DNA from 2 places in the Clostridium sp. FP1 genome. Region 2 is predicted to be linked to the other one. Evidence: a T-box and tRNA genes for the amino acid it is inferred to sense, from the RefSeq annotation. Region 2 holds a T-box; the other holds one or more tRNA genes.
What was found. The T-box of region 2 lies ahead of thrS (threonine--tRNA ligase). A T-box ahead of a tRNA ligase gene usually reads a tRNA of that ligase, here a tRNA-Thr.

Region 1: it encodes a tRNA-Thr, which carries the amino acid that the T-box ahead of thrS (threonine--tRNA ligase) is inferred to sense. The anticodon was not compared.

The regions. Positions count from the first base shown of each region.
Region 1 is NZ_JAAMNJ020000001.1:370,481-373,900, reverse strand. It holds gene metK (methionine adenosyltransferase) at 1-833, opposite strand, end outside; SAM riboswitch class I at 921-1,022, opposite strand; tRNA gene G9F70_RS01790 (tRNA-Tyr) at 1,131-1,215, opposite strand; tRNA gene G9F70_RS01785 (tRNA-Thr) at 1,221-1,295, opposite strand; tRNA gene G9F70_RS01780 (tRNA-Val) at 1,324-1,399, opposite strand; tRNA gene G9F70_RS01775 (tRNA-Tyr) at 1,426-1,510, opposite strand; tRNA gene G9F70_RS01770 (tRNA-Thr) at 1,516-1,590, opposite strand; gene G9F70_RS01765 (hypothetical protein) at 1,799-2,482, opposite strand; gene yyaC (spore protease YyaC) at 2,635-3,189, shown strand; gene G9F70_RS01755 (rod shape-determining protein) at 3,296-3,420, opposite strand, start outside.
Region 2 is NZ_JAAMNJ020000001.1:5,110,086-5,113,505, forward strand. It holds gene G9F70_RS24405 (NAD(P)/FAD-dependent oxidoreductase) at 1-646, shown strand, start outside; T-box leader at 959-1,188, shown strand; T-box leader at 1,227-1,455, shown strand; gene thrS (threonine--tRNA ligase) at 1,514-3,420, shown strand, end outside.

The DNA of each region.
Region 1 (3,420 bases), 4.7 Mb from region 2:
TTTGTTGGGTCTTTACCAGAGAATGCGCCGCCGCCATGTCTTGCGTATCCGCCATAAGTATCTACTATTATTTTTCTTCCTGTTAAACCAGAGTCTCCTTGCGGTCCTCCAATTACAAATCTACCTGTAGGATTTATATAATACTTAGTGTTTTCGTCTAATAATTCACTTGGAACTATAGGCTTTATTACTTGTTCTATTAAATCACTTTCAATTTGATCATGAGTTGCCTCTTCTCCATGTTGAGTTGAAATAACAATAGTATCTATTCTTACTGGCTTATTATCTTCATACTCTACAGTAACTTGAGTCTTTCCGTCTGGTCTTAGATAGTTAAGCTTACCATTCTTTCTTACTTCACTTAATCTTCTTGCCAGTCTATGAGCCATAGCAATTGGAAGTGGCATGTATTCCGGCGTTTCATTAGTTGCAAATCCAAACATCATACCTTGATCTCCAGCGCCTGTGGAGTCTATCTTATCCTGAGTGCCTTTCTTAGACTCTAATCCTTCGTTAACTCCCAAAGCTATATCTGCTGACTGTTCTCCAATAGATGTTAGAACCGCACAAGTACTAGCATCAAATCCATATTTTGCTCTAGTATATCCTATACCTTCAATAGTATTTCTAACAACCTTAGGAACATCTACATAACAACTAGTTGTTATCTCCCCCATAACTAAAACCATCCCTGTAGTAACTGCGGTTTCACAAGCAACTCTAGCATAAGGATCTTGCTCTAAAATAGCATCAAGTATAGCATCTGAGATTTGGTCACAAATTTTATCTGGATGTCCTTCTGTAACTGATTCTGATGTAAATAGTCTTTTCATTATAATTCTCCTTTCTAATACGGAAAAATTTTGTTTTTAAAAAAATAAAACCCCTTCTAATTATAAGAAGAGGTGTTTTAACCATCCTTCTTATCTCGCAGAATAAATCTACAGGAATTGGCACCATGGTACATTGACCGGTTGCCGGGTTTCATAGGGCCTTTTTCCCTCCACCTCTCTTGATAAGAGTTATCAATATTAAGTTTTAATTATAATACCATATAAGCTTTTCAGTGTCAACAATTCCTATTTACTTTAAAATTAAATAAATAAAAAAAGACATCTACAGATGTCTTTTGGTGGAGGAGGACGGATTCGAACCATCGAAACATTACGTAACAGATTTACAGTCTGCCCCCTTTGGCCACTCGGGAACTCCTCCATATATGGAGCTGGCAATAGGAATTGAACCTACAACCTGCTGATTACAAGTCAGCTGCTCTACCGTTGAGCCATGCCAGCATACATTTTATTTTTAAAAAGATTATTATGGTGGGAACAACAGGGTTCGAACCTGTGACCCTCTGCTTGTAAGGCAGATGCTCTCCCAGCTGAGCTATGCTCCCATAATTTATTATAAAGCTAATGAAAATGGTGGAGGAGGACGGATTCGAACCATCGAAACATTACGTAACAGATTTACAGTCTGCCCCCTTTGGCCACTCGGGAACTCCTCCACTTTTGGAGCTGGCAATAGGAATTGAACCTACAACCTGCTGATTACAAGTCAGCTGCTCTACCGTTGAGCCATGCCAGCATATTTTGTTTTTGTATCTTTACCCTGTCGACAAGAATTATTATATAACTATAATCATTTAATTTCAAGCTCATTTTCTTCGAAATAGCGATTCCTTCTCTACATTGCTATAACATTCGCATATTTACTCTATTTTAAGCATTAATACAACTTATTATTCGCAATAAAAAAAGATAACTCTTTCTTATACCAATTACTACAATATAATTTATTTTAGTCTTTCTGCCGCATCCATATCTATAAACTTTCCAGCTATTTTTCTCACTTTTCCATATTCTTTTTTTGATAAATCGTCTTTTAATAACTTAAGGGCTTTAAGAACTCCTTCCTCGGCATCCACTGCATATAAATATTCTTCCATTTTTTTATAATTCTCTTTGCCTAGCTGAAGGCTTACATATAGTAATTTTATCTTATCAGAAGTTGTTAAATTTTCTTGTATTTTGCCTGTTGACACTTTAAATACTGATTGTGCCTGCTTCTTAATATTATAATTTAATTCTTCTAGACTATCCTCTTTCCCAAGTGAATATACGTCATTGAGCATATTTTCATCCGATTTTTTTTCGATATCTTGACTTAGTGAATTTATACTCAAATTATCACTACCTTTTTCTTCATCGCTTAATTCCTTCTTAGCCAAATCCTCTTTTCCTAATTTTTTTTTTACATTAGAATATTCTTCCTCAGCTTCTTTCACCACTTTACCCTGGTTATTGTTTATATTTTTGGGGCAGATATAAACCTTTTTACATTCAGCTACTACCTGTTTTCTTAGGTTGTTTTCTTCATAATACTTTGCCTTAATTACAACGCTACTGTAATACACCATATTAAATACGCTTACAACAGTAGAAAATATAATAACAAAGAATAAATTTTTTTTCTTCATGTTAATACCACCTCAAATAATTAATATATATAGATTATTTTCCAATTTATCGCTTTTTTATTCTTTTTTCATAATAATACACAAAATTTTTTCATATAAATTATTGGTAGGAAAATAATTTATTCACAGCGCAATACAAGGAGGTATATTTCTTGAGTAAAGCTAAAACCCATTATAAAGACCCTTTAGCATACTATACAATTTCTAACTTTCTAAAAGACTATATTGACCAAAACACTTTAGTTGTTTGCATAGGTACTGATAGATGTATAGGTGATTGTCTCGGCCCACTCGTGGGTACATTTTTAAAAGATAGCTCCTTCCCACTACCTGTATATGGCACTATAGATAACCCAATCCACGCCTTAAACATCGATAGTAAATTATCTAAAATAAATGCACTGCACCCAAATTGCACTATAATAGGTGTAGATGCATGTTTAGGAGACATATCGAATATCGGTGAAATCCAAGCTAGAAATTATCCAATTCATCCTGGTAAAGGTGTAGGGAAAACACTTCCTAAAGTAGGTAATGTTTCATTAATAGGTATAGTAGATTCAAGTGATGATAGTGAATTATTCACTAATAGAAACATAAGACTTAGTTTAGTAATGGAAATTGCTTCTGTTTTGAGCCGTTCACTTTTGCATTCATATTATTTATATTCACTTAATAATGAAGATAAAAATTCAAATCCAATTTAATAATTACCCAGAGTTTTAAATTAAAAGTGCATTATATACCAAAAAAATAAGCAATACAATTATTAGTTTAATTGTATTGCTTATTCATATAGCTTGTTTACACTTTTTAGTCTGCTAAATATTTTTCTCCACCATTAAATGAACTATCTAGGTTATCCATATAATCCAATACTTTACCTGTTCCCAGCGCTACGCATGAAACGGGATCCTCAGCAAGGTATACTGGGACCT
Region 2 (3,420 bases):
TAAATTAAACTACAATAGATTAAAGGCATTATCTGGAGTTAAATTCGACGGTTATGCAGAAATATTTATAAATGGCGAATGTGTCCAAAAGGAATTTGGAGAGATACTTTTCACTGACTATGGTATTTCAGGACCTCCAATCCTTCAGCTTAGCAGAACTGTGTCTTATAGTTTATCTAAAAATAACAAAGTTTCTTTAAAAATTGATATGTTACCAACTATTTCTTCTGAAAATTTAAAGGAATTTTTAGGAAACCATTGGTCAGTATTTGAAAGTCGAGGCGTGCACGATTCTTTTATTGGAGTAATTAACAAGAAAGTCATCCCGATAATTTTAAAAGAGGCAAAAATAGAAGATATTCATAAGCCTTGTTGCGATCTTGATTTCAAAGAAAAAAGTGCTATTTATACACTTTTAAAACAATGGGAATTTGAAGTTTCAGGCACTAATTCTTTCTCCAATGCTCAGGTAACCGCCGGGGGAATTAACACAAAAGAAGTTAACTCCGAAACTCTAGAATCCAATATTGCTACCAATCTATTCCTTGCGGGTGAAGTATTAGATGTAGATGGTAACTGTGGCGGTTTCAATCTTCAATGGGCATGGAGTTCTGGTGCCATTGCAGGAAGAAGTGCCTCCAAGTAGTGAATTATTCTATTGATGACTAATAATTTTTTCTTATATTATGCTAACAAAAGTTTATGTTGCGCAGAATGCTTCTGAACAAGCCTTAGTAATTCTTAATTTATTTTATTTATAGATGCGTAAAGAAAATCACATGTTTGAGCGATAGCGAGTTTGTGATTTTTAGCATCTATAAATAAAATAAGTTTTAGAATTACTTAGCGAAGTGAAAGCATTCCAGCAATATATACTTTTCGTTATAGCATAATATAAGAAAAGCTACTTAAAACATGTATTGACATTAAAATGCAATAGGTATATAATTTCAACAAAGTAAAGACTATGAAGAGGAAAAGTAAATAATTTACTGTTCTAACAGAGATAGAAATCCATGGGCTGAAAGGTTTCTAAGGCAAGTATTATTGAAAACCACCTCTGAGTTGAGTACTGAATTTTAGTAAGTATCTCCGCAAACCAGCGTTAAAGGTATCGAGTGATAGTGTTACACATTTTTTGTGCATTGCTGTAATTTGGGTGGAATAGCGAGTATACTCGTCCCTTTTTTAGGGACGAGTTTTTTTTGTTTTTATTAATTTCATATCATAAAGCATTGAAGAGGACGAGTAAATAATCTACTGTTCTAACAGAGATAGAAATCCATGGGCTGAAAGGTTTCTAAGGCAAGTATTATTGAAAACCACCTCTGAGTTGAATACTGAATCTTAGTAAGTATCTCCGCAAACCGGCGTTAAAGGTATCGAGTGATAGTGTTGCACATTTTTGTGGATTGCTATAATTTGGGTGGAATCGCGAGTATACTCGTCCCTTTTTTAGGGGCGAGTTTTTTTGTTTTTATTAATTTATTTATATTATGAGGAGGAAATATTTATGTTAAATATTATGTTAAAGGATGGAAATGTTATTCAAATTGAACAAGGTAAAAAGGTTTATGATGTTGCTATGAAAATTAGTCCAGCACTAGCTAAAAAGGCTTTGATTGCAAAAATCAATGGTAAAGCTGCAGAACTTATGACTGAAATAAATTGTGATTGCGACCTAGAAATCTTAACATTTGAGGATATCGAAGGAAGATTAGCATTAAGACATACTGCAGCTCATGTGCTTTCTCAAGCAGTAAAAAGGTTATATCCAAATGTTAAGCTTGCTATTGGTCCCGCAATTGACAATGGGTTTTACTATGATTTTGACTTAGAAGAAACACTTACTCCAGAAATTCTAGAAAAAATAGAGAAGGAAATGGAGAAGATAGTTAAAGAAAGTTTAAATCTTGAAAGATTTGTACTCTCAAGGGAGGAAGCTACAAAGCTTATGCTGGAAAAAGAAGAACCCTATAAAACTGAATTAATTGAAAATCTACCAGAGGGAGAGATTATATCCTTCTATAGACAAGGGGAATTTGTTGATCTTTGTGCAGGTCCACATGTTCCAGCCACTTCATATATTAAAGCATTTAAGCTTTTATCTGTTGCAGGCGCTTACTTTCGAGGTGATGATAATAATAAGATGCTCCAAAGAATATATGGAACAGTATTTACTAAAAAAAGTGAATTAGAAGCTTATATTAATATGCTTGAAGAAGCAAAAAAAAGAGATCATAAAAAGCTAGGAAGGGAACTTAAATTATTTACATTTATGGAGGAAGGACCAGGATTTCCATTTTTCCTACCAAATGGTGTTGTTTTAAAGAATAATTTAATTGAGTATTGGAGAGGTCTTCATAAAAAATTTGGATACGTAGAAATTGAAACTCCATTAATCTTAAACAGAAAACTTTGGGAAACTTCGGGACATTGGCAACACTATAAAGAAAATATGTACACAGTTAATATTGATGAAGAAGATTTCGCAATTAAGCCAATGAACTGCCCTGGAGGCATGCTTGTTTATAAGTCAGAACCTCATTCATATAGGGATTTACCTATAAGGGTAGGAGAGCTTGGCAAAGTGCACAGGCATGAGTTGTCTGGTGCTATACAAGGACTTATGAGAGCAAGAGCCTTCACTCAGGATGATGCTCATATATTTATGCTTCCACAACAAATAAAAGAAGAAATAAAAGGCGTTATCAGACTTATAGATGAAGTTTACTCAAGGTTTGGATTTAAATATAATGTTGAACTTTCAACAAGGCCAGAAAATTCTATGGGGAGCGATGAGGAGTGGCAAATAGCAGAAAGCTCACTTGCTGCAGCATTAGATGAGATGAATATACAATATAAGATAAATGAGGGTGATGGAGCGTTTTATGGTCCAAAAATCGATTTTCACTTAGAAGATAGTATAGGTAGAAGTTGGCAGTGTGGAACTATACAATTAGACTTTCAACTTCCTCAAAGATTCGATTTGAATTATATTGGCAGTGATGGTGAGAAGCATAGACCCATAGTAATACACAGAGTAATCTTTGGAAGTTTAGAGAGATTTATTGGAGTATTAATAGAGCATTTTGCAGGTAAGTTTCCAACTTGGATTGCACCTGTACAGGTAAAAGTATTACCTATTTCAGAAAAATTTGCTGATTATGCAAAAGATGTGGCAACCAGCCTTAATGAAAATAATATCAGAGTAGAATTTGATGGTAGGGTAGAAAAAATTGGTTATAAAATTCGCGAAGCAAGAAACGAGAGAGTTCCCTATATTTTAGTTATAGGAGAAAAAGAGCAACAAGAAGGCAATATATCTATAAGAAGTAGAAAAGATGGCGATGAGGGAGCAGCTTCTTTAAGTGAATTTATTTCAAGGCTTAAACATGAAATAGACAATAAAATTCTAGA